Regions from separate parts of the Secundilactobacillus muriivasis genome, predicted to be linked through region 1. Evidence: predicted binding sites of a transcription regulator. Region 1 holds the regulator's gene; the other holds the start of a gene.
What was found. Region 1 encodes HrcA, which represses chaperone genes, less so after heat shock. Its sites were predicted from a motif close to TTAGCACTCNNNNNNNNNGAGTGCTAA; they were not measured.

Region 1 (15,608 bases):
ACCCGGCCACAAAACGTTGGTGCTAACCAATCTGGTGGTATGCGCTATGCGGAAGAAACTGCGGAAGATTACTGGGATGCTCATCCAAATACCACAAACACGATTGCCTACGAAACCACCCCACTTTATCAGGGTAGCGAACAGATTCCGCGTGGTTCGATCGTTGACATCAAGTCCTCAGACGGCACAGTGAACACCGAAATTGTGGTCATTAACGACGTTGAGGGCATTAAGATCAGTTATAACACCGGTAGTAGTAACGCCAAACCGATTACGAGTACCACAACTAACGCTCAAAGTAACCGTTCAACCGCATCGAGTTACAGCCATCCGACAACAACTCATTCGACCCATAACACGACCTCAACGACACAACAGTCTGCCGGTGCAACAACCGAAGGCCAATGGCACGTTGCCGCAGCTGGCATGGTCTACGTTTCTGATAGTAACAAGTACTATTCACGGGTCACTAACCCCGGTAACTACCAGTACGAGTCGCAATCCCAAGCTACCGCAAGCGGCGCAACGCAGGCTAGTCGTGGTAATCAGTACGCGCGGCCGTAATAACGATCTAAACTTAAGCTAAGGAGCATCACTATCTTGAAAATCAAATCAGCTTTAATGGTCGGCCTCGCCGCCCTTTCATTCGCAGGCACCATCGAAACCATTCCCGCCGTTCACACTGACGCAGCTGCGCGGGTGTGGATCGCACCAAATTATGGGAAACGGTATCATTTTAACCGAAACTGTCGTGGCTTGTACCGGGCTAAAAATCATGTCCGGCACGTAACGTTGCATTATGCTAAGGCGCATCATTATACGCATTGTCGGATTAGTGGGGATCGGTATTGATCCATGTTAGTGTCAAAAAGTTATTAACACGGTAACTGTGGATTTATCAATTCAATTTTGTAGGGAGATTAAGAAATGACGCTTAAAAAAACGGTACTGATTGGACTTACCGCACTATCACTCGGTGCTAGTTTAACAACCTTAACTGTTAACGCAACTGCAAAAACATACACAACAATTCCAGTATCATTGCGTGGCAAGTGGTACCACAGAAACTCGGATGGTAGTTACGATCGGGTGATTTTTACGAAGTATCACTACGATTTTCCTAATGAAGATGGCTCCTGGACAAAGATTTCTGGTGCAAAATTTCCTCGTTACGCAATGGGACATAGCGAACTATTTGTAACTAAGCGAAACAGTAAGGGCTATTATAATATTGGCCAATACGCAAGTGATGAATGGCCATATTGGAAGCGAACAACTCATAATCATTCAAAGGCCTTATTATTGTACCAACCACTTCCACCTTATGATTATTATGCGGCATACTATTACCCAGCCAGCCATTTTAAATAATCAGTCTTTTTTCGTTTTCAATGACCCCTTCGGCATCATAACTACTCCATGACATGAAGCCATTCATGCCGAAAAAACAACTATAAATAACTTTTTGGAAGTGTTATCAATGAATTTGAAACACATTAGCATCATTTTAGGAATTACGATATTTTCAATGTTTACCGGCTTGGCTACCACATCCACAACTGCCAGTGCAAGTTACTATCTAAACGGCAATGATTATGCACGTGAAGCTACTCACCTAGTAACTGCTAAAAAAACCGTTCGCGTTTATAAAATTCGAACCGGAAACTGTGAAGCTAATAACCGATGGACCTTTTACAAATATATTCATAAAGGTTCTCGCGTATATGCATCTCACTGGCTTATGAGCACTGGTGGCTGGATCGTTAAATCAAAGAATGTCTATTATCATAACCCTAGGACTTTCTTTCTAATCGCCAAAAGTAACTGGTACTATAAATAACTACCTATTTTAATAACTAAGAAGGCACTACCATGAAAGTATCTAAATGTTTATTATCCGGAATTATCGCATTATCAATGGGTATCGTGTTAACCATTAACCCCACGCTTGCATCCGCACAATCTCTTCCCAAACCGGATTCACGTTACTGGATTAATTATCACCCTGTTCGCGTAAGAAAGAACACCAAAGCATACCACATTCATCTCGTTTTCCCCGAATACAAATCTAACGCCATTGGTTCTCGGACATTGCGTCGCGGCACTAAAATCTACGCTCGTTACAATGGCCTCAGCTGGGCATGGATTGTTAAAGGTCATGGCATGAGGAATACAGCACGATATTTTTGGACAGTAGATAAGGCAACTAGCTCTTGGCTTTATCGTTAATTCGTCACTTTCACTAAAAAGAATACACCTAAAAGCATAAATTGTTTTCTTTAACAATTTATGCTTTTATATACGATAAAAACGATCTCCAGAATTTTTCTAGAGATCGTTTTTATTTGATTAGCCTTCAATTCAAAAAGCAGGTTCACTTCCGAATCCCCAACGAATTAAACTGCTTTGGCGTCGCAGTATAAGAAAAATCATGTTGCGTTCGAACCTTACTGTATGCTGCAATGTACGATTGTCGTTGGTACGTTCCAAGTACTCGATACTTTTTATGATGAACCGTTGCACGATAAGTCCAAAACGCCAAACCATCCGTAAATCCGCCGGCAGGTTGAGAACTGGCATCAACCATCTGCCACCAATACCGTGAATTAGAAAAAGCCGTTGTTTTCTTGACACTCAGGCGTTTATAACTGTGTCGATATTTGGCGCTATTCGACAGCATCACGTGTTTGGCACTAATTCTATGCCCCTTACTGTTCACCGTCCAATAGTTAACTGCATGCGCTGTGACTTGCATCGTCGTGTAACTTTTCTTACTTAGTGGCGCATACCAAATGCCCCGAATTGATTTTGGCGTCGTATTCGTTGACGCAGCTTCGGCATTTGACTGACTACTAATTAAACCTAAGCCTAATCCGATAGCGATCACACCCAACACTTGTCCTGCTTTTCTCATATCGCTCTCCTGAAGTAATTTTTAAATATAGTTCTTTGATCAGACTAAAAATCCGGATAATACAGCACGCCGCTAAAGTGATGCGTCCCCAAATTTCGGGCAACTTTTCTAGTCGCATAATAATGGTCACTCGTCCATAATGACGCCCCACCACCGGTGCTTAATGTCCGAATGCGGTAACCGCGATAATGACGAATCTTGACGCCATAATACTCACCATCGCCAGCACCTTGGTTCCAACCGTACAAATTAACCCAATGCATCTTATGTGCATACAACAGGGTCGCAAACACCCACGATGGATGATGACTCACATGAGTTGCGTTGAGGTTCCGCACATGAATCTTGGTAGTATATTGATGCCAGCTACCATCGTAATAATCGGTCGTTCGCATGTGCTTATACCCAAAAGTTATTCGGCTATAGTGACCATCCTCGTAATGATACCAAGTTCGCCGTAATGCGGTCGGAAAATAGCGTAGCGACGTTTTGGCTTGAGCAGTCGTGCCAGTAGCAGCAATCATTGTACCACCGCCAATTAATAAACCCATCAAAAATAATAGCACCTTAAATCTCTTAATCATCCTAATGCCCCCTTGATTTCAGTATAGCATTAGTTAAATTTAATTATTATATGATTATTTCAAGGATGATGAACCGTTAATGATTGAACCAGTCATACCAAAAACAGGATTGAACTGCTTAAACACATCAGCATTTCAATCCCGTTTTATTTAAGTAGTTAACTTTCAACGCCAAATTGAATCAGTGCAATTCACCTGAAAATACCTCATCATTTCCCTCAGAAATTTACGGCAAAACAACCACCTTACCAAAACTATCCGAACCATCAAGGTAAGCCTGCGCATCAGCGGTATGTGCCAAATCGAAAGTCTTCACCGGTGAAACACTTAAATGATGCTGTTCAATGACTTGTAGGAGCTGATTAAACTTGGCTTCAGAAACCCCGTCCGAATTATACGTCCCATCCGAACTAAAGACCGTCATGTAGGCGCCAGAAGTCATCATCGCGATTGGATCAAAATCCTTGACGCTCCAAACACCACCAAGCTCACCCGTGATACAAACGATTCCACTCTCGGTCAGCACTTTCATCGAATCAACCATGGTCAGCGGACCGACCAATTCAAGAATTTTACTGAAGCGTTGGTTAGTTTGCAATTGATTGTTTCGGTCTTCAATCACAGCGTCGAAGCCCGCAGCCATCAATCGGTCAGTCTTCGCTAGGTTTCGGGTTGTTGCTGTCACAGTAATTCCCGGTGCCATTGCCTTAGCGAGTTGAACAGCCGCCACACCAACACCACTGGTTGCCCCCCGAACCAACAAGGTATCCGTCGCCGTTAACTTCAAGTTGAGCAGTGACCCATACGCTGTAAAATACGTTTCAGGGATCGCGGCCAAGTCCGACCAGCTTAAGTCCGTTGTGACCGGATAAATGTTTTGATTGGGAATCAGCATGAATTCTGCGTAACTCCCATCAAAATTACGGCCCATGCCACCCATCAGTGTGACCACTTTTTGCCCTTTGGGTAACCGGGTCTCATCCGTCGTTTCAGCAATCTCGCCGACACCCTCAATCCCTAAGATTCGGGGCAACTTAACTGATGGTGACCAGCCATTTCGCGTAAAAATCTCAGAGCGGTTGATTCCGAAACCTTTCACTTTAATGAGCGACCAGCCAGGTTTGACGGTTGGCGTTGGTACTGTAGTGTAGTTTAGAACATCGGCGTTGCCTGGTTTTGTCAGAACAATTGCTTTCATGATTGTACTCCCTTTCTGGATAAAGTACGTTTACGATGCCAAACGGGCTTTGATTTGATGACGATTTTTCTTTTATGATACACCCAAAATTGATGATCTTCGAACCCGACACAAAAATCAGAATTAGAATTCCTAAATTCTTAAGAAGTCTAATCCTGATTTTGATCATCATCAATTATCCCAATAGCTATTTTTTCTAAACCATTAATGCACCCGATAATACCGCCGGAAACCTAAATAAACAACCGCCCCCAAAGCTGGCACTGCTAATCCGAGTACCGAAGTCAACGGATCATCAATAAAGTTGTTCCCCAGAATTATCAAGAAAGCCAACGTGGCAATAATCACCGTCCAAGGATAAGCCCAAACTCGGTACGGCCGTGGCGTATCTGGTTGACGCCGCCGCATCATCGGAACGGCCAAAATCGACAGCATGTTAAAGACTGCACCCGAGAAGACCACTAACGAGGTTAATTGATCCAGTTCACGGGTCAAAACTAACACGATTGAGATCAACATTTGGGCAAACAAACTCACATCCGGGGTTCGGAATTTAGCATGAACGTGGGCAAATGGCTTCCACAGCAACCGGTCTTGAGCCGCCGCATAGTAGTAACGCGAGAACGCCAGAATCATCCCATTTAGTGAGCTGATCATCGCCAACGCCATCGTAACCGCTACCAAAATCGTCCCAAACTGACCCAAGAATCGTTCAGCAACCGCCGTTCCTAAATACAACTGGCCGTGCTGAATGGCGTGGTTGATCTGACCAAACGGTAGTGCCCGATAAATGGCCAAGTTGAACAAAACGTACACGACGGTAGTGAACCCGACTGATAAAATCAGTGCCCGTGGCAAATTCTTTTGCGGTTCCTTCATCTCACCAGCAACGGTATTCAGGTTTGTCCACCCCTCGTACGCCCACAGCGAGGCGATCACAGCAAAGGCAATCATTTGAATAAAATCAACGGCACTCCCGCCTTTAGGCTGTTGCACCACCGACCACCGTGGTGTGTAGTGGCCCCAGAAAACGCCCAGTACAATAATTAGAATCAATGGCAACACTTTCAGGACGTTAAAAATATTTTGGACCAGTTCACCGGTATCCACCCCAAAATAGTTAATTAGCGTAAAGATCACAATCAGCCCAATTGCCACCAATTTAACCACCACGCCGTTCATCGGAATCAGCGATTTCAGCGCTAACGGCAACGCAATCGCAATGGCCGCAATGGACCCCGGACCGCCAATCAGCATGCTCTGAAAGTTAAACATGTACCCAACCATTGGTGAGTACGCTTCCGATAAATAAACGTAGATCCCACCAGTTGCGGGATTCATCGCGCCTAATTCAGCGAAACACAGGCTTCCCAACAACGTTACAATCCCGCCAATCAACCAGGCCAGTAAAGCCAGCCCCATCGACATTCCGGACCGTTCCAACACGTACGACCCAATATAGAAAATGCCGGAACCAATCATGATCCCAATTAAAATATTGCTACCACCAAAGACCCCAATCACCTTTTTTAGGTGTGGTTGTGGGGAGTTTGACTGTTCTTCGGGTTGTTGCATGGCCACCACTCCTTTTCGAATTAAGCCTATTGTACGATAAGTTAATCATTCTGTCATTAGGTGCTTGATAATTACTAGTTTTGAAATGGCTGCTCTAGTAGTATTTATGCGGTAAATCAAAAAGACCCACGTTAATTATCAACGTGAGTCTTCTTTAAGTTTAAGATAGTAGTCGGTAAATGTTATCATAATTTCCAGAAAAGGTGGTTTTTGCCGTGTGAAAGAAGTGTGAAAATCAGAAAATTCTCAAAAATTTCACAGGTTAAACCGACTATAAACGCCTATTTACCGCCGTTATCATCCTCATCAGTCTGCAGAACGGCCATGAAGGCTTCTTGTGGCACATCCACCGTCCCAACCGACTTCATCCGTTCCTTCCCACGCTTTTGCTTATCCAGCAACTTCGCACGACGGTCAGGATCACCAGTATGGATCTTAGCGGTAACGTCCTTCCGGTAAGCACGGATGTTGGTCCGTGCGATCACCTTGGCCCCAATTGCGGCTTGAATTGGAATTTCAAAGTTTTGACGTGGGATGATGCCCTTAAGCTTCACAGCAATCTCACGACCCCGCTTCTCGGCGAATTGACGGTGAGAGATAAAGCTCAAAGCATCGACCTTGTCACCGTTCAACAGGATATCGATTTTAACCAGATCACTTTGTTGGTAATCGTCCAACTCGTAATCCAACGAAGCGTAACCCTTGGTGTTTGACTTTAGTTTATCGAAGAAGTCAAAGATGATTTCAGACAGCGGCATCTTGTAGATGACGTTGACCCGATAATCATCCAGATATTCCATCGTCACAAATTGGCCCCGTCGACGTTGACACAGTTCCATCACAGCACCAACGTAATCGTTAGGCGCCATAACCGTGGCCTTGACATAAGGTTCTTCAATGCTCTTTAATGAAGCCACTTCTGGCATCTCAGATGGGTTTTCCACTTCCTTCACAGTACCATCAACCAAGTTGGCCCGGTAAGTAACGGAAGGTGCGGTGGTAATCAGATCAAGGTTAAATTCGCGTTCTAGTCGTTCCTGAACCACGTCCATGTGGAGCATGCCCAAGAACCCACAACGGAACCCAAACCCTAACGCTTGGGAAGATTCGGGTTCGAACTCCAAAGCAGCATCATTTAACTTCAACTTCTCCAACGCTTCACGCAAATCTTGGTATTTAGCGTTATCAGTTGGATACAACCCAGCGTAAACCATTGGCGCCATTTCCCGATAACCTGGGAGGGCCTTTTCAGCTGGCCGAGCGGCGTTGGTGACCGTATCACCCACTCGGGTATCGGTAATATCCTTGATGCTGGCCGTGATGTAACCAACTTCACCCGCCATCAGCATATCGCGCTTGATTGGGCCTGGTGAGTTCACCCCAACTTCAGTGACTTCATACTCAGAGCCACTGTTCATCAGCCGAATCTTATCGCCCGGTTTAACGGTGCCTTCAAATACCCGGACGCTTAACACAACGCCACGGTAATCATCGTAAATTGAATCAAAGACCAATGCTCGTAATGGTGCTTCGAGGTCGCCATCTGGTGCGGGAACTTGGTGGACGATTTGTTCCAACAAGTCTTGGATGCCGATACCTTGCTTGGCGCTGGCCAAGACAGCTTCTGATGCATCGATGCCGATTACATCTTCAATTTCTTTGCGCACTTTTTCTGGTTCAGCGGATGGCAAATCAATCTTGTTGATAATTGGCAAAATTTCCAAATTATCATCAAGGGCCAAGTAAACGTTAGCCAACGTTTGGGCTTCGACCCCTTGCGCAGCATCCACGACTAACACCGCGCCTTCACAGGCTGCCAAGCTTCGTGACACTTCATAAGAAAAGTCCACGTGCCCTGGGGTGTCGATCAAGTGAAATTCGTAAGTGTGCCCATCCTTGGCATCATACGTTAATTCCACGGCGTTCAACTTAATCGTGATGCCACGTTCCCGTTCCAGGTCCATATTATCCAATAGTTGATCTTGCATATCACGCTTTGACACCGTATCCGTCAGTTCCAAAATGCGGTCAGCTAAAGTCGACTTACCGTGATCAATGTGAGCCACAATCGAGAAGTTCCGGATATACCGTTGGTGTTCTTTCATTTGTTCAAGATCCATTTAAATCCCTGCCTTTTCTACGAAGTTCATATCCTATCATTATACCAAGCCAGCTAGCAATGTACAATTGATTACGCTGGTTTAACGGCATTTCTATCACGCAAGATAAACAAAAACCCCCAGACCTGGTCATGATCTGGGGGAAAGATTTGAAAAATTAGAAGTTCACTTCTAAGCAGAAGCTAGTATAACCGAAGTTTGTCAAAAAAGCAAAGTAAAAGTCAACATTTTAGTGATTTTCCCGAAAAATTCGCTTACAACTCTCAAAAAAGTACGGCTAATTAGCGTATTTAAGTGGTTAATATGGGTTTATTAATCGTTGATTTTTTCGTGACTGGCGTTAATAATCAGCACCAAAAACAGCGCCTAAATTCCCCAATCAGGAATCTAGGCGCTATTCATTTAGACACAGTCATTGACCCGTTCAATTACAATCTAGTTATCAAACGCATCTTTCATCTTGTCAAAAAAATTACTTTTGCTCCCTTGAACCACCTTATCACCGCTAGCTTCCGCAAAATCCTTTAATGCGGTCCGTTGGGCCTTATTGAGGTTCTTAGGGGTAACAATGTTGACGGTTACCCGTTGATCACCGTTACCGTTACCACGTAATCTTGGGGCACCCTTACCCTTCAAGCGGAAGACGGAACCAGTTTGGGTACCAGCTGGCACCTTCAGCTTCACATCACCGTGAACGGTTTGGACTTTGATTTCATCACCCATTGCAGCTTGAACGAAGCTGATGTCCTTATCCAAGTAGATATCGGCACCATTTCGCTGGAAGACCTTGCTTGGTTGGACACTGAAGATAATGAATAAGTCACCGTATGAGCCGCCATTAGCGCCGGCTTCACCTTGACCTTGAAGACGCATTTGTTGACCATCATCGACCCCAGCTGGGACGTTGACTTCAACTTCGTGCCGTTCTTCTTCGTGGCCTGAACCACCACAAGTTGGGCACTTCGACTTGATTTCCTTACCAGTACCTTGGCAGACGGGACAAACTTGTTGGCTCCGCATCCGGCCAAGTGGCGTGTTGGTTTCACTCATCACGTAACCAGAGCCACCACAATTGTGGCAGGTTTCTGGCGTGGTCCCCGGCTTAGCACCGGAACCATGACAGGTGTGACATTGCGCTTCCCGGTTGTACTTGATCTTGGTCTTCTTCCCAAAGATCGCTTCTTCGAACTTCAACGTCATCTGGTATTGCAGATCACGTCCAGGCCGTGGCGCGTTTGGGTTCTGACGGCCACCGCCGCCTCCGCCACCGAAGAATTGACTGAAGATGTCTTCGAAACCACCGCCGAAGCCACCGCCGCCACCAAAGTCACTGTAACCACCACCGGCACCGCCGCCACCAAAGCCGGCTGGGCCATCGGCAGAACCGTATTGGTCGTAGTTTGACCGCTTCTGTTCGTCACTTAGGACTTCATAAGCTTCCGTAACTTCCTTAAACTTCGCTTCCGCCCCGGGTGCTTTGTTGATATCGGGGTGATACTTCTTTGATAACTTCCGGTAGGCCTTCTTGATGTCGGCTTGGGAGGCGTCTTTCGCGATCCCTAACACTTCATAATAATCCTTGCCAGCCATATTCAACCTCCATTGCGCTTGACGCCATTTATTTTAATCGTTGCAAGTCTTAATTAGGATAGCATAAATTTCCTGAAACAAAAAGCCAAAGCCCACGATTGAGCCTTGACTTCCTGTTCGTTGATTCGTAGGGACGATTACTTCTTGTCCTTATCGTCGTCTACTTCTGAGAAATCACCGTCAAAGGTTTGACCGTCATCCTTGCTATCTTTGCTGTCACCAGTTGCTTGGCCATCGGCCCCAGCAGCGGCACCGTCAGCGCCGTTAGCAGCTTGTTCTTGTTGCGCTTGTTGATAGAGCTTAACGGAAAGGTCTTGAACGATCTTGTTCAAATCGTCCTTCTTCGTCTTCATTTCTTCAACGTTGTTGTCCTCTTGGGCCTTCTTCAAGGCATCACGAGCATCCTTAGCCTTTTGGATTTCGTCGTCGGAAACTTTGCCCTTAACTTCGTCCAAGGTCTTATCAACCGTGAATAACAATTGGTCAACTTCGTTCTTCAAATCGGCCGCTTCTTTACGTTCCTTGTCGGCTTCTTCGTTGGCTTGAGCTTCCTTCATCATCTTATCGATTTCTTCGTCGGATAAGCCCTTGTTTTCGATGGTAATCTTTTGTTCCTTACCAGTCCCCTTGTCCTTAGCGGAAACGTTAACGATCCCGTTCCGGTCAATGTCGAAGGTCACTTCGATTTGAGGAACCCCACGAGGTGCGGCAGGAATGTCAGTTAATTGGAAGTTACCCAAAGTCTTGTTGTCAGCAGCCATTGGCCGTTCACCTTGCAAGACGTGGATATCAACGGCTGGTTGGTTATCAGCAGCCGTACTGAAGACTTGTGACTTGCTGGTTGGAATCGTCGTGTTGCGATCAATCAACTTAGTGAAGACACCACCCATGGTTTCGATACCCAATGACAATGGGGTAACGTCCAAGAGCACAACGTCCTTCACATCACCAGTTAAGACCCCACCTTGAACAGCGGCACCTAAGGCAACGGCTTCATCAGGGTTGATTGAGTGGCTTGGTTCCTTACCAGTCCACTTCTTAACGGCTTCTTGAACGGCTGGAATCCGAGTTGAACCACCGTTTAAGATGACAACGTCTAAGTCGCTAGCTGATAAGCCGGCATCCTTCAAGGCGTTTTCAACTGGGATCCGAGTACGTTCAACTAAGTCAGAAGTCAATTCGTTGAATTTGGCACGCGTTAACGTTTCTTCCAAATGCAATGGGCCGGCTTCACCAGCAGAGATAAATGGCAAGCTGATTTGGGCTTCGGTAACCCCTGACAAGTCCTTCTTGGCCTTTTCAGCAGCTTCCTTCAACCGTTGCATCGCCATCTTGTCCTTTGACAAGTCGATGCCGTTAGCTGACTTAAATTGATCGATCAACCAGTTCATGATGGTCTTATCAAAGTCATCCCCACCAAGGTGCGTATCACCGTTGGTTGAGAGCACTTCGAAGACGCCGTCGCCTAAGTCAAGAACGGAAACGTCAAAGGTCCCACCACCAAGGTCATAAACCAAGATCTTTTCGTCAGAATCTTGCTTGTCCAAGCCGTATGCTAATGATGAAGCAGTTGGTTCGTTGATGATCCGCTTAACGTCCAAACCAGCAATCTTACCGGCATCCTTAGTCGCTTGACGTTGAGCGTCATCAAAGTAAGCTGGCACGGTGATAACCGCTTGGGTGACTTCGTCGCCAATGTAATCTTCAGCGAAACCTTTGATGTACTGTAAGATCATTGCTGAGATTTGTTGTGGCGTGTAATCCTTGCCTTCAATGTTAACCTTGTAACCGGCTTCGCCCATGTGACTCTTAATTGAAGAAACCGTGTTCGGGTTCGTGATTGCTTGACGCTTAGCAACTTCACCAACTGATGGTTTGCCATCTTTAAATGCAACAACTGATGGCGTTGTCCGACCACCTTCTGGGTTTGGAATGATTTTAGGTTCGCTACCTTCAAGAACAGCTACTGCAGAGTTCGTCGTCCCTAAGTCAATACCGATAATCTTATTACTTGCCATGTATGATTTACCTTCTTCTTAGAATTTATGCTTTTTTGATTGGTTGCTACTGGGCAACAACGACCATTGCTGGCCGCAATACCCGATCCTTAAACTGATAACCCTTTTGCAAGACCTGTGCAACGTGGTCTTGTTGGTCATCGTTTTCGGCCGGAACAGTTTGAACAGCTTGGTGGAAGTTCGGATCGAACTTCTCGCCTTCAGCCTTGATCTCACTGACACCGTTGCGGGTGAGGGCTTCGGTCAAATGCTGTTGCACCATCTCGATCCCCTTCTTGAGGGATTCGCCCTGTTCACCTTCAACGGAGATTGCCATTGCGCGTTCAAGGTTATCAAGGACTGGCAAAATATCATGAGCTAATTGTTGCCCATCATACTTTGATAACGCCGCTTGATCCTTCTTGTTACGCGCCTGGATGTTCTTGATCTCAGCTTCTGCTCGCAAGTACTGATCTGAAGTTTTGTCTAACTGTTGCTTCAAATCAGCTACTTGAGTTAACGCTGCTTGAAGCGCATCATCAGCCGGTTTAGTGGCATCGGTCGTCGAATCTGACGCCGTTGCTTGTGCTGAAGGATCCGCTTGAGTTGCATCAGCTTTTGCAGTTGATTCAGCTTCAGTTGCGGCTGAATCACTGGCCTTTGCTGCTTCTTTCGACTGTTTGTTTGCTTCGTCTTGAGCCACACATAACACCCCTTTACTACTGATCAAAATATCGATAATAATCAATTAACCGCTTCGCAAGTTCCTGTCGAAAGGCCCCTACTAACCCGATCATTCGTGAGTACGGCATCCGGGTCGGTCCAAGCAGGGCGATAACACCCTTACCATGCGGGCCAACCTCGTAGGTTGCAGTAATTAAACTGTAATCCTTCAAGATGTCGTTTGTGATCTCATTGCCGATCTTCACTTGAATGTGATCCGACGGCTGACCCAGCACACTGGCCATGTCATCCGTTCGATCCATCAACGTATACAGCGATTTGAGTTCATCAACGTCGCTACTATCCGAAAAGTTCAATAGATTCAACCGTCCGCCAACGTAGAAACGCTCCTGCGCGGCTTTGGTAAGGACGTTGCCAAAAATCTTCAAGAAGCCATCTGGACTTTGAAGATACTGAACGACCTGCAACGGAATCTTCGTTTGAAGATCCTGTAGCACTTCGTTCAGTGGCTTGCCCACCAGTTGATCATTAATGAGCCGAACCACCGACTCCAACTGCTCTCCGGTAACATCCGGCGTAATGTTGAACGTCTGTGACTCAACGTCGCCGTTATCCGTCACCAGCACTGCCATCACTTGGCGTTGTCCCAGCGGCACTAACCGAAATCCGCTTAAGCGGCTCTCCTTTAGTTCTGGTTTCAACGTAAAGGCTGTATAGGAAGTCAGGTTGGACAAAATCTTAGCCGATGTTTCAATGATCTCATCAATTTTGAGGAACTGGCCGTCTAACGATGACTTGATTAAATCAATATCGTTAGACTTGATTGGATCTGGTTGAACTAAATGATCGACATAGTAACGATACCCCTTCACTGAAGGGATCCGACCAGAAGAAGAGTGCGTCTTGGTAATCAAACCGAGTTCTTCCAATGCCGCCATTTCATTCCGGACGGTCGCCGAACTCACGCGCATTGGGAGTTGACTAGCTAGGGCCTTAGACCCTACCGGTACCCCGCTACTCGTGTAGTCGCGGACAATCGCCTTTAAAATCATCTTCTGTCTATCCGTTAACGTGATCATCACCTCTTTTTTAGCACTCATGTTATCCAAGTGCTAAGACACATATATAATGTATCAAAGTCGGTTTTTTAAGTCAAGTATTCCGCCGCAATTTTTAGCAATTAAATTAATCGAGTGCTAATTTGTCGTTTTTATGGGCGTCAAAATACCGTTGTGTTGCCATCGCATCCTGCTTAAGTTGCGCAATTAAGTCCTCAACTGATTCAAATTTAACTTCGCCACGTAGCTTATACAACCACTCAACATCCACGACTTCACCATAAATGGCTTCATGAAAATTAAGCAGATTAGCCTCCACCGTCACGGGACGGCCTTCACCAAACGTTACGTTGTGGCCAACCGAGGTCATCGCCAAATGCCACTTATCACCAATTTTTAGCCGGGTAACGTACACGCCGATACCTGGCAACCAATAATGCGGTTCCTGACTCACATTGGCCGTTGGGAACCCTAATGTCCGCCCACGGGCCTCACCATGCATCACGGTGCCACTAGTCCGGTACCGGTACCCCAATAACTCATTAACCGTTTGAATGTCACCGTCGTCCAAATTCCGACGAATGCGAGTTGAACTGATCTTTTTATCCTGATCCTCAGCCTTACCCACGGTTTCGATTTCAAACCGGCCCTGAGCAAATTCTGCTAACCGGTCCATCGTGGCAACATCCTTCGGCCCATAAGTGTGGTCGAACCCAGCCACAACAACTTCTGGGTGGAATTTAACCAAATACTGGTCAACGAATTCCTGTGGTTTTAAAGCCGCAAACTGGCTAGTAAAGCTGACCTGATAGACGATTTCAACGCCTAACTGTTCAAACAACGCCATTTTACGCGTGTTTACCGTTAAATAGCGGTTACTCGTTGCCGTCATCGGTTGATATACGAGCGCTGGATGGTGGTCGTACGTTAACACAGCTAACGCGATGCCCCGTTCCTGCGCAATGGCTCTCGCCCGGTTAATCACGGCTTGATGCCCCCGGTGAACGCCGTCAAAGAAGCCCATGGCCAACACGACTGGTTGGTCCAAGGGTTGGTCCGGCGCCATCGGATGGTGAATCTGAATGACTTGCATAATCTCGTCCCAACTTTCTACTTTGTACTAAACATTTTGAGTGGTTTGTATTTATGATCCACTAACTTATACAAACACTTGGTTTGATTCTGATAACGTAACGCAATGATTGGCGCATCCAAGCCCACTTCGTCTTGCAATAGCCAGACACCATGCTGGACAACTTCCCAAACCTCATCGGTCAACTCAACCTGCGGATAATCGGGGAGTGCGCGATCCAGCGGATACAAAAAGCTAAAATCATCGTTAGCATACATTTCCCGAACTTGGTCTAGAGAAAAGGCTTCCTCGAGGGTAAAGCCCCCGCTTTCGTGGCGCGTTAGTGACGACATTACTGCAGGCACCCCGAGTTGCTCCCCAACTTCGACTGCCAAGGTCCGTACGTAAGTCCCCTTCGAACAACTCACTTCAAAATCGACCGTCTGAGTTTGAGCAGCTGCATCGTAACGACTGGCCCCTAACCGCCGAAAATCGTTGATTTGAACAACCCGAACTGGTCGTTCAACTTCTTCACCGGCCAAGGCATACTGGTACAACTTCCGGCCATTAACCTTAACGGCCGAAAACATTGGCGGAATCTGCTTTAATTCGCCAACCATGCTCTGGAGCACCGCATCGATCTGATCATCCGTAAACGGCTCTTCGATAGCTTTTCGGGCCACTTCTGCACCTTCCAGATCTTCCGTTTCAGTGGCGTAGCCTAACGTCACACTCCCCCGATACACTTTTCGGTGCGTCATTAAATAATCAACGACTTTCGTGGCACTGCCAACACAGATCGGCAAGACCCCGTCA
Region 2 (15,608 bases), on a different contig from region 1:
TAAAGTCTTTGAAATTTTTCATGTTACCCGTGAGGAAGATTGCCAGTAACGTGGCCAGCGTCAGCGCTGGAATGGCGTCCCATTTGAATAACATGTTCATCAGCACGGGCACGACTGGAATAATAAAGGCAATTTTAGGCATCCGCTTGGTTTCACTGTCCTGCCCCGTTTCAGCCCCGATAATCTTCAAGTTTTCATCAGCCTTGCTGGGGTCGATCCGCTTCCGGTTGAGGAGCAACAGGATCACAACCGCAATCAGTTGAACGACCATGGCGGCCGCGCCGAAGATCAGGTATTTGCCACCATACTGGGCGTGAGGGAAGAACGCCTTGATTTGGTTATAGAGCACGACGTTCAAGTACATCGGCGCCCCGATTGACAGTGAGAACACGGATAAGGCTAAATCCCGCGGTACCCCAACCGAGAGCAAGATTGGCAACAGGATAACGCCAATCGCAATCACGGAACCCACGCCGTAAGCACTAACGAAAATCAAGGCGGTTACAAGAATGACCAGAATGCCGGCAATCAGCGGTTTCTTCTTACCGACCTTGTTGGTTTCCTCCGAAATAGCGGGGGCAATGCCGCTTTCCACCAATACCCGGCCGAACCAGGACCCAAACACGATGTAGATAATGGTTGGTCCGTAGTTCAAGGCTGGTTCAGCGAATACCTTTTGAATCACCTGGTCGGCGGGCACCATGCCCAAGATCGACCAGAGGATCGCCATCACGAAGAACCCAATCATCAGGTTGCCGCCCTTAACGACGTACCAGATAAAGCCAGCGAATGAAATTAACAGTAGAATGGCGCTAATCGTTGATAACATGAGTTATGCACCTACTCCTTTTCGAAATAACGCAATTTGAGCGGTAATTTGGTCGTCCGATGCCATTGGGTATTCCAAGGCGTACTGGACGTTGGTTGGTAAGTTTGCGATGATCGTTTGCCAGTCGTAAATGCCGGTTGCCAGATCATCAGTAGTTTCAAGTTGGCCAGCCGTTTCAGCTGTGTTCTTCAAGTGAATGTAGTGGGTGTAAGGCGCCAACGCTTTAGCGCTCGCAATCGCATCACCGTGCGTAAAGGCCCAGTTACCAAGGTCGTAAACGTACCCTAAGCTCGTTAAGCCAGCTTCATGTGCAGCATCCAAGAACGTCTTGATTGCCGATACCGTTCCAGAAACGGCCGTTTGATCGTTTTCCACGTTCATTTCAATCGCATCCAGCGGTAAGTCGCTAAACGCCGTGGCAAGGTCGCCAGTGAAGTGGGCAAAGTCACCCGTGTTGAACTTGATCTTACTGATGCCCATCGTTTGCCCTTCCGCAAAGTACTGGCCTAACTTCGGGTTCACCTGACCGCCTTCAACGAACACTTCATCCGGCACGCTGTAGTTTACGATTAATCCGTGCGCCTTCGCCCGTTCCGCAACGGCCGGTAATTCAGTGGCTAGATCCGTAAAGTATTCCCGACGCACTTCAATTCCATCAGCACCAAGTCGCGCAACCCGATCGACTAAATCAGCCTGCTTAACCCCCTGCTTCACATCAGCTTCAAAAACCCAAGTATTTAAAATTAACGTCATGATTGCCATCTCCCATAGCGACTGAGCTGGTGCGCCAGTCCGCTTAAATTTATGTTGGTTCGCTACGTTTGTTAAAAGTGATATCGCTTTCGAAAATTATGGTAAACGTTTACCAAATGTTTGTCAATAATCTTTATTCGTTGATGAGAACACTGTTATAAACAATATCAGGAGAGATATGGTAAATTTAGGTTAACGTTTACCTAAAGCGTAGGTGGTAAATTCCAAAGTCCATTCAAGTAAGCGCTTTCTAAAATGCTGAGTCATCCCGCTTCAGCATTGCGTTTTGGGTTGCTCAACTATTCACCAGAGTCGAAATTATTTTTATAAACGAACGCGTGATATTCATCTACCTTGCCAGCGGTTCTTTCTTCAAATAATTTAAAAATTAAATTTTGAGTAGTTGCTGATTCTTTGGAGAAATTATGCGTATTTGCTGTCGTTTGTGTCCACCGTAAGTGTGCGAAATTTGTGAAATTTGGCTTCTTTGGCGCGTTAATCATGAGTGATATTGTGTGCACAACCGGTCGGTCAGAAAATTTGGGCTGGAACGCCGTGGGCACGATTCTGAGCCGGAAAAACACGTCTCAGAATTCGGCCTTTCACTAAGCTGGAAGTTCACCAGCTAAGTGAAATTTCACGGCTGAGCCCAATTTTCTGACCGACCTCTTATTTGCGGGTTTTCGGCATCGGTACCGCACTCCCGAAAATTTATCATGGAGGGCCAAACTATCGTACGCTGACAATCGCAAACATCTCAGCAAGTGTTGAATGGCACCGTAACGACATCGGGTCAGCAGTACATTCAAGCGGGTTGAGTCAATGTTCAGGCTAGACTTGTTTATCACGGAAATGACGACTGCTGACCGATTGTGCTGTTTACCGAGTTAACATCAACCGCTGTCATACTTGTGTAGCATGACGTCCAGTTAAGCGCTTGAGATGGTCTACAATAGTACCGAATTGCGCCAATGTAAGATTTCGGTAAGCGGCTAGGTGGATGCTGTGTCGCGATAATTGGTGATTGTTGGTGTTTTTTCCAACAACCACCAATTATCGGGGACGAATTCAAGACTCGCACGGGTTTTGGCGAGGCTTGAATTCGAGGACTGAGACCGCCCTTTGGCTCAGGCCGGCCCCACAGCAGGAACCTAGCCGCTTACCGGAATCGCCAGTGCACGCAAATCACCGCACTTCACAAATCAAACAGAAGAATGTTTACGCTGGACACAAGCGACAACAAAAAAAGCCCCAGAGAATAATCTCCAGAGCTTCAGCAATTCAAGTTAACTAATCTTCAACACCCTTGCCGTCATACTCATCAAGCATAATCTGACGCAATTCCCCGATCAAAGGTTCCTTAGGGTTAGCAGTCGTGCATTGATCTTCGTAAGCCAGTTCGGCAAGCTTATCAACGGTGTCTTCGAGGTGTTTCTTATCAACGCCGTTGGCCTTCAAACTAAGCGTGACATCAACGGAGTGCGCAAGTTCGATCACTTTTTGAACCAAAGCTTCCTTGAGTTCTTCGTTGGTCTTGCCTTGCAGGCCAATGTAACGCGCGATTTGAGCGTAGTCTTCGTCGGCGCGGAAGTATTCGTACTTAGGCCACATGGTCAGCTTCCGTGGTTCCTTGAAGTTGTAACGAATCACGTGTGGTAAGGTGATGGCAATTGCGAGGCCGTGAGGTAAGCCGAATTCGCCACCCAGTTTGTGGGCGATCGAGTGGTTAACACCCAAGAAGGCGTTGGCGAAGGCCATCCCGGCGATGGTAGCCGCATTGTGCATTTCAGCACGAGCTTGCAAATCGCCATTGTAAGAAGCGGTCAGGTTGTCAAATACCAACTTGATGGCTTGTAGTGACCATGGCCGGGTGTAGTCTGAGGCCATGTTTGACACGTATGATTCAATGGCGTGGGTCAAGACATCCAACCCAGCGTATGAGATCGTCCGCTTTGGTAAGGTTTCGATGAATTGTGAATCCACGATGGCAACGTCTGGTGTCAAGGCGTAGTCAGCCAGTGGGTATTTAACGTGGGTCTTGGCGTCAGTGATAACGGCGAATGGCGTTACTTCTGAACCAGTCCCAGAGGTTGTTGGAATGGCAACAAATTGCGCTTTGTTTGGCTTTTCCAACTTGTAAGTCCGCTTCCGGATATCCAAGAACTTCTGCTTAGCACCGAAGAAACTTGCGTCTGGGTGCTCGTAGAAGAGCCACATACCCTTGGCAGCGTCCATTGGTGAGCCGCCACCTAACGCGATGATCGTGTCAGGTTGGAAATTGTTCATTTGTTGCGTCCCCTTCTCAACCGTATCAGTGGTTGGGTCGGTTTCAGTAATTGAGAACAATTGGTATTCGATGCCGTCTGGGCGACGCTTCAATTCGCCTAAGACCTTATCAACGTAGCCCAATTCAATCATGACTGCATCGGCAACGATGAAGACCTTCTTGATGCCAGGCATTGAGCCTAAGTAACGAACTGACGTCTTTTCAAAGTATACTCGAGGAAGTTTGATCCATTGCATATTATTCCGCCGCTTTGCGATTGTTTTGATGTTTAATAGGTCGAATGATGAGACGTTGTGGGAAACGGAGTTCTTGCCCCATGACCCAGTCCCAAGTGTCAATGATGGCACCATTTCGTTGTACATGTTCCCAATCCCGCCGATAGCAGATGGCGTGTTAACGAGGACCCGACTGGCCTTCATTTGAATTCCAAATTGAGTTGCCAAATCGTCATCCAAGGTGTGAATTGACGCCGTGTGCCCAAGGCCACCGAAGTGTAAGAGTTGGTCACAGAGTGCAAATCCTTCAGTGTGGTCGGCTGCCTTGTAGATTGAAATTACTGGACAAAGCTTTTCAGCTGACAACCAGTCTTTAGGGCCGACTTCTTTGATTTCGGCAGCTAAAACCTTGGTGTCTTCTGGGACTTCAATGCCAGCTAACTTAGCGATGGCAACGGCTGACATCCCAGGAATTGGGCCCTTAACGCCGCCACGTTTTTGATCAAACATGGCATCGGCCAAAGCTTTGTGGTCCGCCTTCTTAATGAAGAAGACTTTCCGAGCTTTCATTTCCTTCTTTACGTCATCGTAGATATCGGCGTCAATAACAGCACTGTTTTCAGAAGCACAAACCATCCCGTTATCAAAGGTCTTTGATAAGACGATATCGTTCACTGCCCGCTTGATGTTAGCGGTCTTTTCAATGTAAGCTGGACCGTTACCAGGACCAACGCCCAAGGCTGGTTTCCCGGTTGAGTAAGCGGCCTTCACCATGCCAGGACCACCAGTTGCGAGAACTGAGGCAACCCGTTCGTGGTTCATCAAGGTTTGGGTGGCTTCCAAGCTAGGCGTTTCGATCCATTGGATCACCCCTTCAGGTGCACCGGCTGCGATGGCAGCGTCGCGAACAACTTTAGCAGCTGCTGCAGATGACTTTTGGGCTTGTGGATGGAAGGCGAAGATGATTGGGTTTCGCGTCTTCACTGCGATCAATGACTTGAACAACGTGGTTGACGTTGGGTTCGTTACGGGGGTAACCCCGGCGATGATCCCCAGTGGTTCAGCAACGGTGATCAATTGACGTTCGTGATCGTCGTTGATGATACCGACCGTTTTGTCGTTCTTAATGCTGTTCCAGATTTCTTCAGTGGCAAACATGTTCTTGATGGCTTTGTCTTCGATGACCCCACGGCCAGTTTCTTCATAGGCTAACTTGGCAAGTTCCATGTGGTGATCCAAACCGGCCATTGCCATTTGGTGCACAATGTTGTCGACTTTTTCTTGGGTGAAGTCGTCCATGGCACAGAGTGCGTCATGCGCGTTTTCAACAAGTTGATCAATCGTTTCCGCGATAGTTGCGGGCTTTTTAGTAGTTTTAGTCGTTGGTTTTGAGTTGGTTTCTTTTAACATTTTCAGGCCTCCGTCATGAAAAGTTCTTTGTTATCTCTTTCACATGAATAATCATATCACACATTTTTGAAATGTAAATAACCAATTTACATCGATTTTTCATTAAAATTGGACTGGTTAAAAACGTTAATCCAACAATGTATACAACTGTTTTCTTGATTAAATCAGTAATGAAAACGCTTAATTCTATACTTTGTGAATCAAATCACTATAAATGATACCGTTTTCATAAAAATCGTTTAAATCACGCGGATTATTGGAATAAACCGCGTCACACCGGGAATGATGGCCAAAATAAAAAAGTTTTGAAATTATCGTTAATTTCAAAACTTTTTTCATAAGCTGTATTTTTGCTAGACCACTGAACCCTATTTTAGCTTCCGAACGGGTTTTTCGATCATCTTCAATAACTGTTCCGACTGGATTCGGTTAATGATCGTATCCACCGCCACCTGCATCAACTTTTCATTCAACGTCTTTGCTGGGGTGATCGACTTCGGTTCCCCAAGATGTAACAACGCTTCATTAAGGACATCAATGAAGTTATCGTACGCCTGCTTGGGGAAGTCTCCCGCCGTTACCTGGTTGATGCCGTGACGAATCGTATCCGTTGAGAACAACGGTTTCAGCAGCCCAATCAAAATCAGATCTGCCAACTGCATCGTCTGGTACTTCTTCTTCACGGGCGCAATAATCACCTGGTGCTTAACGTAGTTATTGATCATGGCTGGCGTCATCGGGTCAATGCCCAGTGAGCCGATTGCATCGTTCACGAACGCCACCACTTGGTCCATATATAAATCAAACTTCGGTAACTCCTGCCAGTGCGGTAACCGAACCTGTTTCATTTGGGTTTCCCAACGGTTGTATTGATCAAACTCAGCCATCATGCCACGCTCCTTTTAGGTTTTAGTAACTATTTTAATTACAGTATAACGCTAATAACTAGTCATGAACACTAGATGTGACTTTTTTCTGTATTTTTCCACTAACGCCACTTGATTTTCGCAAATACTCGCTTGCCTAACAGCTCCTGGACCAGGTAGAAGAACGGATAGACCGTCACCAACAGCGGTAGGTAGTACAGCGCCAGTTGCCAGTCAAATAATGAAACTAGTGAGAACAACTTGCCCATGAAAAGGACGGCAACGGCGAAGCACACCGCCATCGCCACCACTAACCCAATTTTGAGTCGGTTCAACGGCCGCGCGACCATCAATAACGCGACGAAGCAGACCGCTCCGGTAAGCAGCACGCTTAAAGTCGACGTTTGCGCATAACTCAGGCCCAATTCACCGCCGCCCACGCCGAAGATGAGCATGATATAAGTCACAACGCAAATCGCCGCTGGCAATGCGATCACCATGACCTGTTTCATAAACTGGCCAGTGATGCGCTGATAGTTTGGCTCCAACGCTAGAAAGAACGATGGAATCCCCACCGTTAACGTTGAGATCGGTGTTAATTGGATTGGCTGGAACGGATAGCCACTGGCCATGAAGATAAAAATCAAACTCAACACCACCGAGTACATGGTTTTGATCAAATACAGTGAAGCCACCCGCTCAATGTTGTTGATCACTCGGCGCCCTTCATTGAGCACACTCAGCATCGCATCAAAGTTAGCGTTGACCAACACGAAGTCAGCGATACTCTTCGCCGCCTCACTACCACCTGCCATGGCGATGCCACAGTCGGCTTGTCGAAGCGCAAGAATATCATTTACGCCATCACCAGTCATCGCAACCGTATGCCCCGCTCGTTGCCAAGCAATCACTAACTGCTTCTTCTGCGTTGGCGTCACGCGCCCAAACACCGTGTACGTGGCAACCAGTTCATCGTAATCAATTGGTGCCGCCAACTGGCTCATATCGACTAACCGGTCGCTCCCATCAATGCCCGCCCGTTGCGCGATATTGGCAACGGTGACGGGGTTATCACCCGAGATCACCTTCAACGCCACGTCTTGGTTTTTAAAATACTGAAAGGTCGTCTGCGCATTCGGCCGCAGTTCGTCCTCAATTAAAACGAGTCCCATCAATGTCACTTCGCCGAGATCATCCGCTTCAAGTTGCGTGGTTTGCGCAATGCCTAACACCCGGTAACCCGACTGCGCATAGGTCGTCATTTGTTTGGCGACATCAGCTGGCACCCGCTTCAGCATGAATTCTGGTGCGCCCATCACAAAGTTACCCTGTGGCAACACTGCGCCGCTCCACTTGCGGGCACTGGAGAACGGCATCACCCGGGTGGCCGTCCACCCCGGATCCGGCAACGCATTTTTCAACGCTTGGGCCGTTTCGTTATCGTCACCAATGACCCGCACCAAACCACCTAATAGCGGTCGAAGCTGTTCAATTGACGTGCCATTTAACGGCACGATCTGCGTCAGTTTAAGCTGGCCGCTGGTAATCGTCCCGGTTTTGTCCAAGCACAGCACATCCACCCGCGCAAGCCCTTCAATTGAAGGCAACTCCCGCACAAGCACCCGTTTTCGTGCCAAATTCATCGCCGACACCGCCAGCGAAACCGAGGTCAGTAACACCAGCCCTTCCGGAATCATTCCAACCATCGCAGCAACGGTCCCCAGAATCGCTTGGTTCAGATTGCTGTGCCCCATTAACCGCGAGATCATCAGAATGGCCCCTAGTGGTAGGATCACGATCGTCAGTACCTTAATAATCCGATTGATCGTCTTTAACAGCTGACTACTGTTCGTTGCCGTTGCGGTCGAGGCCTCACTGGAAAGCTGACTGATAAAGCTTTTATGACCAACCGCGGTCACCTGAACCACCGCCTGGCCGCTCACCAGAAAACTCCCTGAAACCAGCGCATCACCGTTGGCCTTAGCGATGGCGGTCGCCTCACCAGTTATCTGAGATTCATCAACTTCGATCCCCGCAGTTTCTAAAATCACCGCATCAACCGGTAGCTGATCGCCCCGACTCACCAGCAACAAGTCGTCTTGGACGATTCCATCCTGATGCATCGTTGTCACCTGACCATCCCGTTTCACCCGGTAAGTCGCTTCAGATAAGAGGCTCATTTTATCAACTTGGCGTTTTGACCGAATTTCTTGAAAAATGCCGATTCCGGTGCTCACAATTGCGACGCCCAGAAACAGCAGGTTTTTATAACTCCCCGTAATGAACACTAACCCACCCAAAATGAGGTTGATCAGGTTAAACCACGTGAGTAAATTATCCCGAAAAATTTGCTTCACCGAACGCGTTAGCGCAGGCGCCGGTTCGTTTTGTTGGCCGGCCTGGATTCGGGCTTGAACTTCTGCCGCCGTGAGGCCGACCTGCGTATTCGTCTGTGCCACCATACCGCCTCCCACATTGAGTCCTTTGACTCTATTGTACAGAAAACACTGGTACTAAACCGGGATTTAACATAGAAATTAAACAAATTCCAAGGAATTGTAAGCGCTTTTGATATAATGAAAGAGAATGTAAATTGGAGGTCTGTTTAAATGACAACTGAAACGCCAAAAACTGTTAAATTAGCCGATGGTAACGAGATGCCCCTCGTTGGTTTCGGCACTTACCTGATCAACACCCAAGAGCTGATGGACACCAGCATCAAGACCGCATTTGACGCTGGTTATCGCCTGTTTGATACGGCGCAACTCTACCGGAACGAAGATTTATTAGGTCAAAGTCTGGTTAACCTGCAAATTCCGCGGAACCAGATTTTTATCACGTCCAAGGTCGCTGAAATTAGTCAGGGTTATGACCACACCATCGAAAGTGTCGATGACACCCTGCAACGGCTCAAGACGAACTACTTGGACTTGCTACTCGTTCACTGGCCGGTTCGCAAGTTCTTCTTCGATACTTGGCGGGCAATGGAAAAACTAAAGGCTGACGGTAAAGTGAAATCCATCGGGGTGTCGAACTACAGCGTCTCTCAACTGGAGCTACTGAAAACCAAGGCAACCGAAATGCCAGTGGTTAACCAAGTTGAATGTCACCCATTCCTCAACCAACGGCCATTGGTTAAGTTTGATAAGGAAAACGACATCCTCACGCAGGCTTGGAGTCCTCTTGGTCGCGGGATTACGTTGGATAACGAAATGCTCAAAAAGATGGCCGACCACCACGACGTTTCCGTGGCGCAACTGATCTTGAAGTGGCACCTGCAAAACGGCCTGGCCGTGATTCCCAAGTCCAAGACGGCAAGCCGAATCGTTGAAAACCACCAACTCGACTTCGACCTTAGCGAAGACGAATGCGGCATGATTGATCTGCTGAACCGCAATGAGCGGACCGGGAACGATCCTGAACTGGTTTACGAACTTGGTAAGCAGTATAAGATGTTTCATGGGCCACAAAGTGAGAGTAGTGTTTTAGGTAAATAGGATGTTGACCGTTCAAGCGTTGTTGGCTTGAACGGTTTTTTGTTGGCGTTTGCGTTCAGCGTAAGTGTGCGGAGCGAGACGGGTTGAGAGCGGTGTGCAAGGCGACATCGGTGAAGGCGCCCGGGCCTGGCGGGTTTACCGATGTCGCCTTGCATGCAGCTCTCAGTCTCGCGCAGCACCATTCGGCGTGGTGGCCAGAAAGCGCGTGGTTGAAAAGTTTCTGTAACTTCAGGAACCCTGGAAATGACAGTTTAAGTGGCGCCGAATTTTGTAGCCTGAACGAGCATTTTTCAATGCGGCTTTGGCGAGCGAAGCGACGACAAACAGCCTTCGCACAAAATCCACCCAACCCTTACGCTGGACACAAGCGTAAACAAAAAAATCGTTACCCACCAATCGGCGAGTAACGATTTTTCAGTTTGCAATCAATTTAGAAAATCACGATTAGTCAATGCTAATGTGGTGACTATCTTGTTTGTCTTCAGTCATCTTAGGTAACGTCAACTTCAAGATACCGCCATCGTAAGTTGCCTTGATGCTATCTTGGTCAACCCCTGGCAAGTAGAAGCTGCGGGTGATGTTGCTTGAGCTGCGTTCTTGGCGAAGAACTCGACCGTCAGCATCCTTATCTTCACGATCCAAGTTGTGAACCGCGTTGATCCGGAGGGTGTTGTCACGGTAGTCCAAGTGGATGCCGTCCTTCTTAAATCCTGGCAATTCAGCCGATACTTGGTAATCTGCGTCAGTTTCTTTGATGTCCGTCTTCATCGTGTCATCAGAGAAGAAGCGCTTGCCAATGTTGCCAAAATCATTAAAGAAGCTCATTGGATCCAATTCGTTAAAGTCTCGATTTGCTAAATAGTGTGCCATATTTAAAAACCCCTTTCAGATCTTATCTAAGGTTGCTGGAATAATGTTTCATATCTATCAACCAACCTTACAAAATATATATTAGTCAGTATTGGTCAAACTTGCAAGTAATTAGCACTCTCTTTTGTAGAGTGCTAAAAGTTTTTGAGGGATTTGCGCGCGTAATCCCCCGCCAGTGTTAGGATAGCAAGGATTGGTTGATTTTTTCAAGTTAGATGCATTTTTTGTTGGTTGGGGTGTTTGGGGCATGTTTTTTGGGACATTTAAACTGAAATTTGCTTTGGGCAATAAAAATAATAATAGACCTGTAGATTTCCGATTTGGAAAATCTACAGGTCTATCGTTATTCGTTTATATTGGTAAGCATCGAATGATTTTCTTAACTGAATATCGTGAATCAGTCAACGTTACCGCCAGACTGCCATCTAGCCTAAACGTGGATCATAACGCAGGCCCCGGCCATGTAAGATAAAAATGCCGCGGACTCCAAAACCAGGAGTCCACGGCATTTTCACCTTACATTCTGGGACCTAAACGCGTTATGCCCCACTCTGTTATTTATTCAGCATCATATGCTTCTTGGAACAAAGCAACGATTTCTTCCTTAGTCCCCTTACGAGGGTTAGAGAAGGCGTTCCCGTCCTTCAAGGCGTTTTCAGCCATCAATTCGAAGTCTTCTGGCTTTGCGCCGATTGACTTGATTGAACGTGGAATGTTAACGTCGTCACATAATTGACGCATTGCCTTGATTGCCAAGTCAGCAGCATCGCGAGTTGATAAGCCATCGGTGTTTTCACCCATGATCTTAGCTAATTCAGCGAACCGTTCTGGGCAAGCTTGGATGTTGTACTTTTCAACGATTGGCAATAACATTGCGCAACATACACCGTGAGGAGCGTCGTATTGACCACCCAATTGGTGAGCCATAGCGTGAACGTAACCAAGGTCAGCGTTGTTGAAGGCCATCCCACCGAGCATTTCGGCTTCGACCATCTTAGTACGGGCTTCGATGTTGTGACCGTTAGCAACGGCTTCACGAAGGCTTTCTTCAACTAACTTGATTGCTTCGACACATTGGCCGTCAGTAATTTCGTTCCGGTTAGTTGAAACGTATGGTTCGATAGCTTGAACGAAAGTGTCCATCCCAGTTGCGGCAGTTAAGCCCTTAGGAACGTCCAATTCAAGCATTGGGTCGTTGAAGGAAACAAGCGGAACGTTACGCCATGAAACAACGACGAACTTCAACTTCGTTTCTTCGTTAGTGATCACACAGTGACGGGTCAATTCTGAAGCAGTCCCGGCAGTGGTGTTAACGGCCATCAATGGTGGCAATGGGTTTTCCAAAGTTTCGATTCCGGCTAACTTAGTGATGTCATCGCCGTTAGTCAAAAGGATCCCAGTCCCTTTACCAGCATCGTGAGAAGAACCACCACCAACAGTGATGATACTGTCACAGTTGTTGTCTAAGTAAACTTGCTTAGCTTCTTTAATGTTACGGATCTTAGGGTTAGGTTCAACACCATCGTAGATTGCGTATTGAACACCAGCGGCATCCAATGAAGCAAGGGTTTGAGCTACGGGGCCGTTTTCCATGCCGCGCAGGAAACTATCAGTAACGATCAATGGCTTGTTCATGTTCAGCATCTTGGCACGATCACCGATCTTCTTGATAACGTTCTTACCAAAGAAGTTAACGCTAGGCATTAAGAAATCAAAGTTTTCCTTCATGATATTGACACTCCTAAAAATATAGTTTGTATGTTATCGAATTCACATAGTATCATAACACCATTGACATCGGCTGTAAACGTTTGAGTTGGCGATTTGCTCAATTTGATGACTTGCTCACAATCGCGGTTTTATGGCCTTTTATTGGGATTTATTATACTTTTTTCACATAAAATACAGACGGTACTTTTAGTCTTATCTTCACTCAAAAATTAACTATTATTTCACAAGATAGGCGTCAGACCGCTAAAATTAGCCCCTTAACTAATTAGACAGCTAGTTAAAATCGTTCGAATTAACAGTGCATTTATTTATAAAATTTTTCGCTAATTTTACGAATCTACTGAATTAAGATTATTTTGTTTTCTTATCTATTTTAGTAGTCAACCGCCCCATTGATAATCAAAAATTAAATTTCATTAAGGTTTGATAAAGCGCGTTGTAACACTGGTATTCAGTCGCGTACTTGTTTGTTTTCATTGACTTTTCAATTAATTTTAGATAAGTTCACTCATTAATTAACCAATGATTTCCCGTATTTCATTACCGTTATTTTAAAGTTTATTTATTAAAATTTATCAAAAATTGTGAGTGTGTTGTCTTTTTTGGTTGAGTTGGTGTTTTTTGTTGGTTGGGGTGTGCTTTTTGGTATTTTCAGCCGTGGATTTGGTAGCATGTGGGTTATGTATGCGTGAGTACTCTTACTATAGAATGAGTAATAACGGCATGTTTATTGTTACTGTGTTTGTTTCGGATTCTGGGGCCGGTCAGTTGTGACCTTTTACACCGAATTTGTGGGTGTGGGGTCTTTTGAGGTTGAATTGATGTTTTTTTGGTGGGTGTGCTTTTTGGTATTTTCAGGCGTGGGTTTTATCTCTGTATGTGGCCGCTATTACTGTATGTGAGTGGGGGTGGCGGCGCTCATTGCTGCTACGTTTGTTTTGGCTCTTGGAGAACTGATTCGTTCCGGATAATCGTTAATGCTGTGAAGCTTGTCGGCCATAGATTATTTTATGGCTACCACGCCAAAACGCGCAAAGAAAAACAGCGAGCTATGTGTAAGGTCACTCCAATAAAAAAAGCCCCCAAACCGGGCTTCCTTTAATAATCGACGCTCATTGCTACTACGTTTGTTTTGACTCTTTGAGAACTGATTCGTTCCGGATAATCGTTGGTGTTGTGAAGCTTGTCGGCCATAAGTTGTTTTAGGCCACCACGCCAAAACGCGCAAATAAAAGCAAAGGGCTATGTGAAAGGTCGTCCCATTAAAAAAAGCCCCCAAACCGGGCTTTTTCTAATGGGACGACCTTTCACGCCGCCCTTTGAACGCTTTTATTTGCGCTCTCTAATTCGTAATATCCTTCTCAATCTCATCCAAATTACCATCAATAATCTTATCACCCAAAACCTTGCCCAACAGCTCCAACGCATCTTCACGCGTCTTCACTTGGTCCATGTCGAAGATGATCGCAGCGATGTCGCCGCCTGCGTAATCAAAGTTTTCGTGGTAAATGTAGCGGCCCGCCGTTTCGTCTACGAAATGTTGGTCAACTGCTTCACCTAAACCGTAAGCCCAGTCCAGATCTTTCATTTCTGGAATGTCCTTGCGTGTAATATAACCCTGCTTGGCAATCAGGTCGGCAGCCTTTTGGATCATCTCATCTGAGAAGTCAAAAGCCGGCTTGGTTGTTGCGCCCTTATCTGCACTTTTTGTTGCCATTACTAGGATCTCCTTTGAATTTTGTTTCATCTTCTATTTTAACACTGATTTCCAAAACCGGCGCAAATGATGTTGGCGCTTACATCTTCCACCACTAAACTGAAATTTTGGACTATAATGGATTATACAGGTCCAAGCGACCACTAATCCAACAATAAAGGGTGATTATAAACTATGACTGAATCAGAATTTAAACCTGGTAAATACTCGGTGACCGCAACCGGACACAACGGGGCGTTCCCAATGGACGTTACCTTCTCAGCCGATAAAATTGAATCGATCGACATTGATGCTAAAAGCGAAACGCGCGGAATCAGCGACGTCGTGTACGACCGCATCCCAGCCGCCATCGTTGACGGTCAGACCCTTAACGTGGATGCCGTGACCGGCGCTTCCGAAACCAGCCGCGGGATTCTCAGTGGTGTTGCCGAGGCCGTTAACTTGGCCGGTGGTGACGCCGAAGCTTGGCAAAATCGTGACAAATACGTCCCTAAGGTCGCCGACAACACCGACCTTGATACCGACGTGGTCGTCATCGGTGGCGGTGGCGCCGGTTTAGCTGCGGCAGCCACGGTCCTCGACCAAGGTCACAAAGTGGTTCTGCTAGAAAAAGCCCCCGCACTGGGTGGTAACACCATCCGCTCTGGTGGCCCAATGAACGCCGCGGACCCAGAGTGGCAAAACACCTTTGACGCCCTTCCTGGTGAAGGCCAAACCCTCGAAGACCTCCTCAACATGAGTGTCGATGACATTGACCCTGAATACCAAGCCGATTTTAAGACCCTTCAAGGCCAAATTAAAGACTACTTAGCTGACACCCAAGACAAGCCCGCCTACCTCTTTGATTCCGTTGAATTACACCGCATCCAAACCTACTTGGGTGGGACCCGGACGGATTTGAACGGCAACCGGATCTACGGTAACTACGACCTCGTGAAAACGTTGACCGACCACGTGTTAGCCTCTCAAAAATGGCTGGCTAAAATCGGCGTTAAGTTCGACGAATCCGAAGTCACCATGCCCGTTGGCGCACTCTGGCGCCGGGGTCACAAACCAGTGGAAGAGGCCGGTTTCGCCTACATTTCAGCGCTCCGGGATTACGTCACTCACAACGGCGGCGTGATTTTAACTGACAGCCCCGTTTCCCGGTTACTTTACGCCAAGGGTCACATTGGTGGTGTCATCGTTGAAAAACCTGACGACCACACCTTCACCGTTCACGCAGACGCCGTGATCTTAACCACTGGTGGTTTTGGTGCCAACACGAAACTGGTTCAAAAGTTCAACACCTACTGGCGCAACATTGATGACGACATCGCCACGACCAACGCGCCAACCATCACCGGTGACGGCATTGAACTGGGCGAAAGCGTCCACGCTGGCTTGACCGGCATGGGCTTCATTCAAATGATGCCCGTTTCCGATCCCGAAAC

Region 2: ACYVR3_RS03615 (Hsp20/alpha crystallin family protein) is a predicted target of HrcA. The motif match lies at 10,839-10,865, and genes of this name have one in related genera.

What each region holds. Positions count from the first base shown of each region.
Region 1 covers NZ_BAABMI010000035.1:40,262-55,869, forward strand. The annotation lists gene ACYVR3_RS09425 (DNA/RNA non-specific endonuclease) at 1-564, shown strand, start outside; gene ACYVR3_RS09430 (hypothetical protein) at 601-852, shown strand; gene ACYVR3_RS09435 (hypothetical protein) at 928-1,371, shown strand; gene ACYVR3_RS09440 (hypothetical protein) at 1,873-2,229, shown strand; gene ACYVR3_RS09445 (hypothetical protein) at 2,375-2,914, opposite strand; gene ACYVR3_RS09450 (hypothetical protein) at 2,959-3,498, opposite strand; gene ACYVR3_RS09455 (alcohol dehydrogenase catalytic domain-containing protein) at 3,725-4,696, opposite strand; gene ACYVR3_RS09460 (APC family permease) at 4,901-6,271, opposite strand; gene lepA (translation elongation factor 4) at 6,553-8,391, opposite strand; gene dnaJ (molecular chaperone DnaJ) at 8,827-9,981, opposite strand; gene dnaK (molecular chaperone DnaK) at 10,119-11,999, opposite strand; gene grpE (nucleotide exchange factor GrpE) at 12,046-12,681, opposite strand; gene hrcA (heat-inducible transcriptional repressor HrcA) at 12,698-13,741, opposite strand; gene ribF (riboflavin biosynthesis protein RibF) at 13,848-14,813, opposite strand; gene truB (tRNA pseudouridine(55) synthase TruB) at 14,831-15,608, opposite strand, start outside.
Region 2 covers NZ_BAABMI010000013.1:40,061-55,668, reverse strand. The annotation lists gene ACYVR3_RS03645 (gluconate:proton symporter) at 1-829, opposite strand, end outside; gene ACYVR3_RS03640 (sugar phosphate isomerase/epimerase family protein) at 833-1,582, opposite strand; gene adhE (bifunctional acetaldehyde-CoA/alcohol dehydrogenase) at 2,873-5,494, opposite strand; gene ACYVR3_RS03630 (DUF1836 domain-containing protein) at 5,863-6,381, opposite strand; gene ACYVR3_RS03625 (cation-translocating P-type ATPase) at 6,483-8,819, opposite strand; gene ACYVR3_RS03620 (aldo/keto reductase) at 8,970-9,857, shown strand; gene ACYVR3_RS03615 (Hsp20/alpha crystallin family protein) at 10,302-10,727, opposite strand; gene ACYVR3_RS03610 (hypothetical protein) at 10,921-11,199, shown strand; gene ACYVR3_RS03605 (iron-containing alcohol dehydrogenase) at 11,286-12,455, opposite strand; gene ACYVR3_RS03600 (hypothetical protein) at 13,801-14,175, opposite strand; gene ACYVR3_RS03595 (flavocytochrome c) at 14,350-15,608, shown strand, end outside.